Funiculus sociatus GB2-C1: one gene and its partner. The protein of the gene in region 1 interacts with the protein of each later gene in a pairwise test. Links are inferred from orthologs where the notes say so. Each region holds a gene or a part of one and is shown in the gene's direction. Other genes may lie near its edges.

Region 1 (7,724 bases):
AATCGAGTCCAGTAGGCTTCATAAACTTCGGCAACTTTTCCAATAGGTGCGACACCTTCGCAATTTTCTAGCCGCGATTCTGGGGGAAACAAAATCGGATTATTGCGGACTTCTTCTGGTAAGAGATTGATAGCAGCTTGATTGGGTGTTGCGAAGCTTAAGCGTTCGCAAATTTGGGCAGCAACATCGGGTTGTAACAAAAAGTTCATCCAGGCATAAGCGCCTTCTGGATTGGGCGCTGTGACGGGAATTACTAACGTATCTGTCCACAGCGAAGAACCACTTTTAGGAATTACATATTCCAAGTTTTTGTTTTCTGGGATGACTTCATTAGCATCTGCCGAAAAACACATAGCTAGGAGCAAATCATTTGTTAAAATTTGAGTTTTCCAAGCATCAGTAGTGAAGGAAGCGATCGCGGGTTTCAGGATTACTAATTTTTCATACGCCTGTTTAATCTGCTGAGGGTCTGTTGAGTTGTAAGGATATCCCATCATTTTCAAGACAGCACCCATCACTTCCCGAACATCAGAAAGTAACGTCATTCGATTTGAGAGTGTCTGCTTGTTGTCCCAGAGATAGTTCCAATCTTCAGGTGGCTGCTTCAGCTTCTGTGTATTGTAAATCAGACCCGTTGTTCCCCAGCTCAAAGGTATGCTGTAACGGTTTCCTGGGTCATAAATTGGATTTTGGAATCGGGGAACAAGCCGATCTAGACCAACTAAACGCGATCGCTCTAATTCCTTGAGCAAACCCAAATCTACCATCTTTCTCACCGTATAGTCAGATGGGTAAATAATGCTATATTCCCCACCTCCCAACGCCTGAAGTCTGGCTAACATCGCTTCGTTGGAATCAAAGACATCTGCAATGACCTTGATTCCCGTCTCCTTAGTAAAGCGATTTAGCAAATTATCATCTGTGTAACCAGCCCAAGTGTAGATATACAACAACTTGCTGGAACCTTCTGAATTGGCTGGTGCTGAGCGCACTTTGGCAAGCGTCCAGCCGCAACCGGACAAGCCTAGTCCCAGGCTAGCAGCGGCTGAGTTCTGTAAAAATTTCCGTCGTGTTATACCATTTTGGATTTGGATTTTGAAGCAATTTTTGGGGAGATTGATTCTTCCCAAATCGCGTGATTTCGGATTCTGGATTTTCAAAGCCTTAGCAATCGCTTGCTTTAAAGATCCATGTGTCGAAAACATTTTCCAAAAAGGTTTTAGTTGCCTGGGAAATTTTGGTAGAGCAGTTGGAGGCACAGGAGTTAATAGCAAAAAGGAACAATAAAGAAACGGGAATGAAGCAATTTTTAATTTTTAATTCCTGCATTCATTGCCAAACAATCTGTAGTAGACCAGTGGGCATAAACAGGAGTGTTGAGGGCAACTTCGGCTCCTACTGTGTTCGGTTGCCTTACCGTCAAGCAATCGCCTGACAATAATTCCACCACATAATGAACATGAGTTCCCATGTACATCATGTGCTTCAGCCGCCCTTCAAAGCAATTGCCCAGGCTAGCTGGGGGATACAGGCTTAGCTGAATCTTCTCTGGACGCACGCTTACCACAACCTCCTGATGCGTACCACTGGTATTCCAAGGCTCAGGAGGCTGCACCACAATCTTCTGTCCACTGTTAGTGACAATATTGATGGTCGAATAATCAGACGCTTCGATGCGCCCCTCAAACAGATTTGTATCGCCAATGAAATCCGCCACAAATGGTGTCCGGGGACACTCGTAGATTTCGCTAGGGCTGCCAATTTGCTCAACCTTACCCCCGCGCATCACAGCAATTCGGTCAGAAAGACTCAACGCCTCCTCTTGGTCGTGCGTCACCATCACAAAAGTTAAGCCCAAGTCTTGATGTAAATTGGACAACTCCACCTGCATTTGTTTACGCAGCTTCAAATCGAGTGCGCCCAAAGGTTCATCCAGCAAAATCACCGCTGGACGATTCACCAACGCCCGCGCTAAAGCTACTCGTTGCTGCTGTCCGCCAGACATTTGTCCTGGGTAACGGTTAGCGTAGGATTCCATTTTCACTAGCTTGAGAGCTTCTTGAACGCGGTCGGCAATTTCTGCTTTTGACAGCTTTTTAATCCGCAACCCAAAGGCGATATTTTCCCAAACATTCAAATGGCTAAACAGAGCATAGCTTTGAAACACAGTGTTCACCGGACGACGGTAGGGCGGTACGTGATTCATTGACTGTCCCTGAATCAGTACCTCTCCCGCTGAGGGAGTCTCAAACCCAGCCATTAAACGCAAGGTTGTAGTTTTTCCACAGCCAGAGGGGCCGAGAATACTAAAAAATTCTCCCCGGTGGATGTCTAAGTCAACTCCACGAACTGCTGTTTCTCCATTGAATACCTTAAAAACCTTGCGGAGTTCGACATCCAGTTCATCTGTAGTCTCCGGAGAGCGTTGTTCTTTGACAGAAGTTTGAGACATATTAATGTTTCCCAGCAGCGAGGTTCCACAGAGTTTGGAGTTTTGTGAAGGCTTTGATTAGGGATGCTCAATTGAAAATAGAGCTATGACTTTGGTTTATTTTAGCTGTCGCGCCATCCTGATCAGCTATTAGATTCAAATTTTGCTATTCTGCTCACCGGGTAGTGGGGATTAGGGAGGAGGGGAGGAGGGGATTGAGTGTGAGTGAAAAATTCTCCCTTGTCGCCTTTTGTCCGCCTGCGCCGTCTCCTTTAGTAAGGCGTGGCGATAAACTATGTAGAGGCGATCGCTACTGGAAACTACTCCAAACTACAATAATTCATTCGTTTCCCTTTTAAAGTTAATAAACTGACATCTTGCTTCTATGACCTTAATCCAGCCTTCCTCAATTGGGCGTCAATCAACCACCCGTTCTGTGGGCAGACAATTTCAGTCTGTCATTATTATGCTGTTCGTTACCACGCTCTTAGCGGGTGGGATTGGCTCTCGTTTGGTGTATTTGCAGATGGTTGAGGGCGATCGCAATCGCGCCTTGGCAGAAAACAACCGGATTCGTCTGATTCCGAAACAGCCAGCACGGGGAACCATTTTCGACCGCAAGGGTAGAATCTTGGCAAGTAGCCGACTGTCTCACTCAGTTTTTCTGTGGCCTATTGCCCAAAAAGAGAAACCGTGGCCTGAGACCCGCAAGAGTCTCTCTGAGCTTTTAAATATTCCTGAGAGCGAAATTCAAAAGCAGGTGGAAAAAGCAGGCTATAACTCTACCTCACTGCTACGGATTGCCCGCGACATCAATCCGGCACAAATCACAGCCCTAGAAGAGTACAGAAGCACACTACAGGGGGTAGAGGTGGATATTGAAGGGGTACGGAACTACCCCAACAAGGAAGTAGCCGCTCACATCTTAGGCTACACGGGTGAAATGAACGATGAAGAACTGCAAGGGCGCAGAGATGAAGGGTATCGCCTGGGTGATGTGATTGGTCAGATGGGCGTGGAGGCGGCTTTTGAGAAAGAGCTGCGCGGAGAATGGGGCGGTCAGCAGGTTGAGGTGGATGGTGCGGGTCATGTACAGCGGATTTTGGGGCAGAAAAAAGCCAGAGCTGGGAAGGATGTGCAGTTAACGCTGGATCTGGATATCCAGAAGGCAGCTGAGAAAGCGCTAGGCGATCGCAAAGGCGCGATCGTAGCAATGGACCCGAACAATGGTGCTATCTTGGCGATGGTCAGCCGCCCAGCCTTCGACCCCAATGTTTTCTCTAAGCGGATCACGCCTGAGACGTGGAGGAAAGTGCAAAGTAGGGGCAACCCCTTCGTTAACCGCGCTTTACGAGTCTTTCCCCCAGCAAGTACCTTCAAGATTGTCACGGCTACTGCTGCTATCGAATCGGGCAAGTATTCTCCAAATACAGTATTGGCAACCTATCCTTACCTAACCGTTGGTGGGATTCGGTTTGGTGAATGGAATCATGCCGGATTTGGCCCATTAGGATTTGTCGGTGCACTTGCCATGAGTAGCGATACCTTCTTTTACCAAATTGGCAGAGGTATAGGCGGCCCAACCTTAATTCACTGGACTCGGCAGTATGGCTTTGGTGAAAAAACCGGGATTGAGTTAGGGACAGAAGAATTACCGGGACTGGTTGCAGATGATACCTGGAAGCAGAAGCGATTGAAGCAGGAATGGACAATTGGAGACACGGTGAATATGTCTATTGGTCAGGGGTTCTTGCAAACGACACCGCTACAAGTTGCTGTGATGTTTGCCGTTCCTGCTAATGGTGGTTATCGGGTCAAGCCTCACGTTCTCAAGGATAATGAAGAGTCCAAAAATTGGCGAAAATCTTTGAACATGAAACCCGAAACGCTGCGGGTGTTACGTCAAGGACTGCGGCAGGTGGTAACTAGCGGCACTGGTAAAGGTGTGAATGTGCCAGAGCTTCCCCCAATTGCGGGTAAGAGTGGTACAGCAGAGGCTCCACCGGGATTGTCTCATGCTTGGTTTGGTGCCTATGGGCCTGCGGACAAGCCGACTATTTTGGTTGTTGCCTTTGCAGAACACTCTGGCGGCGGCGGCGGCAAGGTGGCAGCCCCGATGGTACGACAAGTTTTAGAGGCTTATTTCAAGGTGAAGAAGCCAAAGAAGTAGGGATTGGGGATTGGGGATTGGAAGGACTCTTACCCAGCCCCTAGTCCCTAGTCCCTAGTCGCCAGTTCCCAGTCCCCAGTCGCCAGTTCCCAGTCCCCAGTCCCTAGCCCCTAGTCCCGAAATTGTTCCACTTCAACAACACCGTTGGGTTTAAATACCACCTGGAATTGAGCCAGAGGTTCTTCTTGGGGGAGGGTTGTGGCGCTTTGGTTCGCGTTGACTAAGTTAGGGAGCGGAGTTTGCTTGACATAATCATAGCCAGGCTGATTGTACGGTTCGTAGTCCGCGATCACGCCGTCTTTGTTCACAGCAACTCGATAGACTAAGTTACGCGGAAAGGCGACACTTTCTTTTTTCCAGTTGCCGTTGATTTGACTTTCTAGCTGAGTTTTTAAACTCTCCAGTTGGGTCGGATCGGTAATTTGTGGCCCTAAGCTGGGTTCGCCTGTGTAGCCACGCCAAGGACTGACTTGCAGAACGCCTGTTCTGGTAAACACAACTTTGAACTGACCGATAGGATCGCTGCTTCTAAAAGTGCTTCCTCCGGCTGGGATGTAGAGCAATTCTGGCAGTGGCGTGTCAGAGGCGCGATCGCGTGCTGCTACATTGACTGGTTTATAACCGACAATCGCTCCATCTTGGCCCACGCCGACGCGATAAATTAACTGTTCGCTAAATCGGCGGCGCTTCCCAGACCACGTCTGGGCAATTTTGTCATACAGTCTCCGTTCCAAAGCCCGCAGCTGGGTAGGATCGGTAATTTCTGGCACTGATGTCAGCAGAGATTCCAGATTCGTCGCATCAGCGCTTACTGGTGTCGGGCTTATAGTTGGCTGTTGCGAAGCTACGGGACTAGCAGGCGTTGTGGCGCTGGCATTCGGCTGCGCGGAGGAATCTTTAGGTGGCTCGACATTGGGAGGCGGTATCACAAAGAATGCGATCGCTGCCACCCCCAAAATTGATACCCCTACTGCTGCTGGTGCCGCGCGCTGTGCCACTGGCACTTCCGCCTTAGCATAGCGCTTAGGAACAGGCGCAATTGACAGGTTTATGTCTGGTAGCGTCCTGCTATCCGCCAAGAACTGATCCACCGCATCCACCAAATCAAACAGCTGCACCGTGGTCAAATCCACTTGCCTAGCCGAGTTAGCAGTCGAGACACCTGCTGTGTTCGAGTCGCCAGCACTTCCTGGCATCTCAACACTTAACCTGTGCAGATGGTCATTAACTCTATGCAACTGAACTGTTGTCGGCTTGTCCTGAAGGTTGTGCCAGTGAGGAACCCCACTCAAAAATTCTTGTGCATAATTACTCACTGCCATCACCAAACTTTCAAAAAAGTCGCGTCCCCCGGTTAACGGCTTCTCCTGACCAGCAAAACGGCACTCAGCATTAACCAGGATAGACATTAATGGTCGGGCATCCACCTGACCGGATGTGCCATCGCTCAACCCTTCTAGGATTAGCGTGCAGTTAGGCAGACTGTACGGACGTCGAATAGTCATCTTTAGTTGTTAGTTGTTAGTTAAAGTATTGCTAATTGTTCAAGATCCATTAGCCAATAGCCATTAGCCATTAGCTAATGACTAATGACCAATCACACTTCGCCATCAAACAAACTGCTCCAAAAGCGTTGCATTCCAGACGTTCCCGTACAGAATAGCAACTCACTCAACAACTCCATTGCCAACTCGTTCAACTTGTCATCAGAATTGTAAATGGCGACAGCAGCGCGACGCGGATTCATCCGACTCCGGAAGTGGGCGCGGAACCGTTCCAGATACTCAGACAAGCGATAATGATGTTCCAAGGGCAGCTGCTTTTCCCGGAGTTGTTGATAAGCAAATAGCAGCTGTCGGATCAAGACAGTCAACCGCCGCGCCAAGTGGCAGGCAATTACTACCAGCGCCTTAGCTTCAACAAACGTCAGCAAACGTCGAGTATAAGAGCGTCGCAGGGGGTTGGTGCTACGCAATCGCCAGAGGTTCACCCGATTTTGGATAACTCTCTGGAGTTCCAGATCCTGGGATATTTTTAGCATTGCTTCAGAACCCCCCAGTTCCAGGGCTTCTATTGCCAGTAAAATCAGGTCAATCTTAGTCCTTGTTCGACGCGGACACACACTAGACGCGATTGGTGGGTCAGGGAGACTGTCCAGAATCAGTGGCATTGACTCTTGCAAAGGACTATTTAATGGCATTACGCTCACAGAACGATTCATTCCAAATAGCAGGGCTGTTGAACTGGTTGATGGCTTGCACCAATCTAAAACAAATTGGACGCTTGAACTCAATGACTTCTAGCTGTTAAGTTTGTGTCCATCGGCTACCCAGTAATTCATATGCACAGCCCAATTTTACAGAAATCAGGATCTCTTAATCCTAAATTTGGAGTCACCGGGTCGGGCCGTTGGATGGCTGTCTTGGGCTGTAATTGAATCAAACAGCTACCACTGAGAAACTCAATAACTGCTGCAAGCGTGTTTTGAGTGTTAAAAATGCTCCGAAACCGTGCAACCTTCTAGTGTACGATTTTCCAGGTAGATAGTTGCACATCCTGGGTATAGTTTCGCTGGGAATGGCAACGATGACGAAAGTTACCCACACCCTTTTTTTTAGAGCTGCTATGGATCTCAAGTCTCTGATTCGCGACATTCCAGATTTTCCCAAGCCAGGAATTTTGTTTCGAGATATAACTACGCTGCTGCGAGATCCGGAGGGATTGCGCTTCACTATTGATTCTTTAACGGAAAAGTGCGCCCAGTTTTCCCCGGATTATATTGTTGGGATGGAGTCGCGGGGTTTCATTTTTGGCGCACCTTTAGCATACAAACTGGGAGCTGGGTTTATCCCTGTCCGGAAGCGTGGGAAGCTACCTGCTGCTGTTCATGCGATTGAGTATGAATTGGAATATGGGATGGATCGCTTGGAGGTGCATCAAGATGCGCTCTTACCCGGAAGCCGGGTTTTGATTGTGGACGATCTGATGGCGACTGGTGGAACTGCCAGTGCTACGGCCGAATTGGTGCAGCAAACGGGCTGCACGTTGGTGGGATTTGGCTTTATCATCGAGCTAAGGGATTTGAATGGGCGGCAACGACTTCCTGATGCGCCAATTGTGACG
Region 2 (5,346 bases), on another replicon or contig:
AGCGTCATCAGAATCAGGCTGGTCGGGGAAAATTTCACTAACCCCACGATATAACCAAGTGAGGTTTTGGGGCGTTTTTGAGGATACACTAGCGGTCATGATGCGCCAAACTAAATCGGATGTGGAAATCGACCCCTATATTTGTATTTTATGCAAATCCAAGGGTAAACAAGTTTATTATAATTTGCAAAAATTGTATAAAGTCTCCATGCCAACTGGACAAAATTTAGTAATGGGCTGCACTTATGATGCTAAAACGTAAACGTAGGATTTTTTTGTCACACTTAACAAAAGCGATCTTGTTTTGCGACCACCGCAAATGCTTACCACCTTTCCAGCCACTGCTAAAATTGTCCCCACCATCCTGCCGCGAGTGGAAAGTTCTGTAATCTAGATAAGCAAAGCTATACCAGTCGCCCAATCATCTAAGTCCCACATTTTTTTTAGTGAGGAAGTGAAATCACCGTGTCGTCTAGCACTATTCAAGATAAACAACCGAGAAGAGAGCCATCAGCCCCGATAGTTCAGTTCATGCAGGGAGTCGGTAAAGCAACAGGCGGAACCCTCCTGGGCATCACCATGCTGACCAGTTCGGTTGTCGCTGGGGGACTGGTTGGTTTAGCTATCAGCTTCCGTAACCTACCTGATGTGCGGGTTCTTCGCAGCTACATCCCCACAGAAACTTCTTACATTTACGACATTCAAGGCAAGCACCTAGCTTCGCTCCACGGAGAAGCCAATCGGGAAGTCGTACCCCTTGATAAAATTTCCCCTGAACTCAAGCGGGCGGTTCTAGCGATTGAAGATAGCCACTTCTATTTGCACCAAGGCATTAACCCCAACAGCGTTGGTCGCGCCTTAAAAGCTAACTGGGAAAAAGGCAACGTTGTCGAGGGTGGCTCGACAATCACCATGCAGTTGGTGAAAAACCTTTTCTTGTCTCGCAAGCGGACAATGAGCCGCAAAATTGCCGAAGCGGTGCTAGCAATTCGGTTAGAACAAATCTTTAAGAAAGACCAAATTTTAGAAATGTACCTCAATCAGGTGTATTGGGGTCACAACAACTATGGTGTTCAAACAGCATCTGAAAGCTACTTTAACAAGAAAGCCGCCGATCTAGACTTAGCTGAGGCAGCAATGTTGGCAGGAATGATTCAGGCTCCGGAAGATTACAGTATTTTCGGGAACTACAAGCAGGCAAAGCAGCGCCAAACACAGGTTTTGGGTCGGATGCGCGAGTTGGGATGGATTACTGAGCAAGAGAGAGCAGCCGCTGTTAAGCAAGAAATTAAACGGGGTCAGCTGACCTCGTGGCAAACCAGCGAACTGCCTTACATCACAGAAGCGGTTGTTGCGGAGTTAAATGAGCGCTTCGGTCGGGATGCGGTGCTAAAAGGCGGTATGCGAATCCAGACGACCATCGACTACAAGTTCCAACGTATGGCGGAACAAAAGGTGAGTCGTTGGCATAGAAGACTTCAGAGTTACGGGCTTTATAACAACCAAATTGCTCTGGTATCAGTTGATCCTCGGACGCACTTTGTAAAAGCAATGGTGGGCGGGGTCAGTTACGATAAAAGCCAGTTCAACCGTGCTATCCAATCCCGCCGACAGCCGGGATCTGCCTTTAAGCCATTTGTTTACTACGCGGCTTTTGCTACGGGTAAGTATACGCCCTACTCCACCGTCTTCGATACGCCAGTTAGTTATCGGGATGGTGGCGGCTATTACTCTCCCCGAAACTACGGTGGTGGTTTCTCTGGGGCGATGAGCATTCGCCAAGCACTCATGGTTTCCGCTAACGTTCCGGCTGTGAAGCTTGGGCGGGCTGTGGGACTGGATAAGGTGATTGAAATTTGCCGGACTATTGGCTTTAAGAGTCCGATTGAACCTGTAATTTCTTTGCCTTTGGGAGCGATTGGTGTTACGCCTTTGGAAATGGCGGGCGGTTATGCCACTTTTGCTAGTAATGGTTGGTACTCTCCCCCAACCGTTATTGCCCGGATCACGGATAGTAGTGGCAATGTGTTGCTCGATAATACTCCTAAACGCCGATTGGTTTTAGACCCGTGGGCTAGTGCTTCCCTGACAAGCGTGCTGCAAGGGGTAGTTACTGGCGGTACCGGGAAAAACGCACAGATAGGACGACCCGCAGCTGGTAAGACTGGTACGACTTCCTCTGAGAAAGATGTTTGGTTTGTGGGCTATGTCCCGCAACTCTCTACGGCTGTCTGGATTGGGAAGGATAATAACCGGAGTTTAGGCGGTGGTATAACGGGTGGCGAATATGCGGCTCCCATCTGGCGCGATTTTATGTCAAGTGCTATGAGTGGTGTTCCTGTGAATTACTTCCCCTCGCCTAACAAGTTTCCGCGCCCTAGATAAGAATTTTAGATTTTGCGGGGGCGAAGGAGTTTCCCAGCCTCCGATAATTTTGGATTTAATCCAAAGTCTTAAAATTCTTGTATCGTTGCATCCAAAAAAGTTAGCGTTGGGTTTCACTTTCGTACCGCTAGGCGGAAGCAAGCTAAAACCCAACCTACAAAATGAGAAATTTAGGAGGCAGAAAAAAGTAAAATTTTTGCATCCAAAATCGTTATGTTTGCTTTTCTAATTCGGATTTCATCCGCTCTAAAGTGAGGTTCATTTGGTCGAACATTTGAGTTGGGGTAATGCCAAATTGACCAAGCTGAGTGTTAAGCTGTTCGACTGTCATTTGAGCCATGAAGTCATCAGATAGCTCGAATCGCTTCATAAAGATGCGATAGCGATCCATCATGGCTTCCATTTTCTCAATAAAAATCTTTTTACCTTCGCGGTCAAATTTACCGTAGTGGCTTCCCAGTTGTATTAGGGATTGATAATCTTCAAACAGCTGCTTGGCTTCTTGTTGAACAATTTCGGAGTCAAAAAATCCCATAGCCTTTTTATCTTCCCGTCAATGGGCTTCCCCAGTCAGGGGAAGTTTTACTGCTTTGAGTATCATTTTAATGCAGTGCAAACTTTACGATATATTCGGTTTTCCGTATTATGGGCGGATTTGTTCTCTGGTGGCATCTTGAAAGCGCGATCGTGATCGCTCATGCTCCAAAGTAAGAAAATCCCTATCATGGAATTGGATGGGAAGCGTTGCGGTAGCGCTATAGGCGCATCGCTATGTCTTTTGAGGAAAGAGGAGTTTACCTCAAAATGTTGACACAAAAAAATCGAAAAGTTGCCGCACTTTTGGCATTTACCGGAGCGATAATCCCGTTTGCTGGCTTTCACAAGTTTTATCTGGGACAGCCGCTTTGGGGAGCAGTTTATTTACTGTTGTCGTGGGGAACACCTATCGCTCGAATTGCCAGCGCTATTGAAGGGATATGGTATTTATTCCAAGATGGGGATGAATTTGACCGGAATTTTAATTTAGGTGTAGAATCACTCCCTGAGTCAGTTGGAGTGGCGACTAACTCAGTGAGTGCGATCGCTGATGCTTTGCGTCAACTGGATAGTCTACGCCAAGAAGGGCTAATCTCAGAGTATGAATTTGAGCAAAAGCGCCGCCAATGTCTGGATCGAATGCGGTAAAAAGAAGTCAGTAGGCGAGAAAAATTTTAAAATATTGGGTGCGATCGCTAAATTTACCAAAAAATGGCACTTTTTGATTGGCTACCATTGGCGACTCGACTGCGCCCAGAGATAAACTCAAACCGACAGTCAATCCGGGCGCGGATTTTGGGAGATCCTTACTATCGGCTGCAATCTACTGAAGAAATTGCGATCGCAGTTAGTCTTGGTATCAAAATTGATGTGAATCAGGCAAGTGTGGATGACTGGCTGAGACTACCTGGGCTATCAATTCATCAAGCGCGATCGCTCGTTTCCTTAGCCCAGTCTGGAGTACAATTTCTCTGTATAGAAGATATTGCTGCGGCACTAAGTATGCCGATATTGCGATTAAAACCTCTGGAGCCACTCTTGAGGTTTTGTTACTACGACGATTGTCCCTCCACACCGCAACTGGTGAATCCTAACACAGCATCTATCGAGCAGCTAATGCTTCTTCCAGGTGTTGACTTGATTCTTGCCAGAGCAATCTTTTCAAATCGTCGCGCCGCCGGAGCGTACCGCAACCTGGCTGATTTTCAAACTAGGCTATCACTCCCTGGACAGATGACAGCGCAGCTAATGCACTATCTGAGGTTTTAGTCAATAGCAAAAGTGCGCGTACTTTGTGCCGCTTCGCTAACAGACTAAATGGCGCTACACAAACAAAGCCTGACGAGAGCAGGCTTTGTTTGTGTAGCCGCGACTAAGCGCTAACACGCAGGCTCCGCCAACAGCCGTCGGGTATTTTGGCCTGACCATCAAGCACGACTAATGCGGCCGGCGGGCCAGAAACGGAAAAAGGCGCGACCAATGACATTTTTCTGAGGCAAAAATCCCCAAACATGGGAGTCATTGCTGTTATTACGATTATCTCCCATGACAAACACCTGGCCTTCAGGCACCACCCCTGGCCCCCAGTTATATTCTGGAGGTTCTGCGATGTAGTCTTCCTGTAGCGGAGAGTTATCCAGGTAGACCTTGCCATTTTTAACTTTAACAACGTGACCGGGCGTGCCAATCACTCGTTTAATGAAGGCTTGGTCTTTGGCGTAGCCTTGAATTTGTAATTTTTGGGGAGGGTCAAAGACGACAATATCACCTTGGTTAGGTGCGTGAAAACGGTAAGAGATTTTTTCTACCACCAAGCGATCGCCCACTTGCAACGTCGGCAGCATAGAATCAGAAGGAATATAGCGAGGTTCTGCCACAAACGTCCGAATAAACAGCGCCAAACAAAGGGCAATCAGCAAAATTTGCAGGTTTTCCGCCACTTGCTGCCATATCCGCAACTTTAGCGAAGTCTTACCCGTATTTCCACCGGGCATTACACCCTTGGAGTCCACTGCTTCAACGAGCTTCGATTCGCTTAGCTTCAGATTGACTCCATCCTCAGCAGCAGCATCTCCTTTAGCTACAGCCGGAAGCCCCACTTCCGCCGGACTCGATGTAGCAAAATCTTTTTCCTCAGATGTCATAGAAGTTTCAGCTAAAAATATTTGGCGTTAAGAGCCATAAAAACAGTCTGACCGATTTTGGTCAAAAGCCAACATACCACGCGACCTCTGGTTTAGATCCATTGGATTACAGCAGGCTGTAATATTTCTCAACCTTCAAATACTCTTTTTGTTTTACTCTTCACTTAAGCCAAGTACGGGAGGGTTAGAAATAATTGTAAGTTGGGTTGAGGTGCCTCAACGTAGGCAAAATTTAATATTTTAAGCTTCTATCCCTCCCGTATTGCCCAAGCATCAGTAG

What was found.
Region 2: the proteins of mrdA (region 1) and NDI42_RS26165 interact in binary tests that used the Escherichia coli proteins (3 or more experiments, as listed by UniProt). The link is inferred for Funiculus sociatus GB2-C1 from one-to-one orthologs.

Annotation. Positions count from the first base shown.
Region 1 is NZ_JAMPKJ010000077.1:4,897-12,620, forward strand. What follows is about bases 2,329-5,208. They hold mrdA (penicillin-binding protein 2), read left to right. Parts: upstream 2,329-2,816; coding sequence 2,817-4,601; downstream 4,602-5,208. Other genes in these bases: NDI42_RS24740 (ABC transporter ATP-binding protein), read right to left, coding at 2,329-2,452; NDI42_RS24750 (DUF4335 domain-containing protein), read right to left, coding at 4,712-5,208. Outside these bases: NDI42_RS24735 (ABC transporter substrate-binding protein), read right to left, coding at 1-1,205; more of NDI42_RS24740, read right to left, coding at 1,310-2,328; more of NDI42_RS24750, read right to left, coding at 5,209-6,106; NDI42_RS24755 (DUF3038 domain-containing protein), read right to left, coding at 6,199-6,822; NDI42_RS24760 (adenine phosphoribosyltransferase), read left to right, coding at 7,227-7,724. UniProt on the Escherichia coli protein: Catalyzes cross-linking of the peptidoglycan cell wall. Responsible for the determination of the rod shape of the cell. Is probably required for lateral peptidoglycan synthesis and maintenance of the correct diameter during lateral and centripetal growth.
Region 2 is NZ_JAMPKJ010000089.1:11,129-16,474, forward strand. What follows is about bases 1-2,925. They hold NDI42_RS26165 (PBP1A family penicillin-binding protein), read left to right. Parts: upstream 1-465; coding sequence 466-2,385; downstream 2,386-2,925. Other genes in these bases: tyrS (tyrosine--tRNA ligase), read right to left, coding at 1-99; NDI42_RS26170 (DUF1825 family protein), read right to left, coding at 2,597-2,920. Also shown: NDI42_RS26175 (NINE protein), read left to right, coding at 3,190-3,570; NDI42_RS26180 (ComEA family DNA-binding protein), read left to right, coding at 3,634-4,191; lepB (signal peptidase I), read right to left, coding at 4,350-4,916. UniProt on the Escherichia coli protein: Cell wall formation. Synthesis of cross-linked peptidoglycan from the lipid intermediates.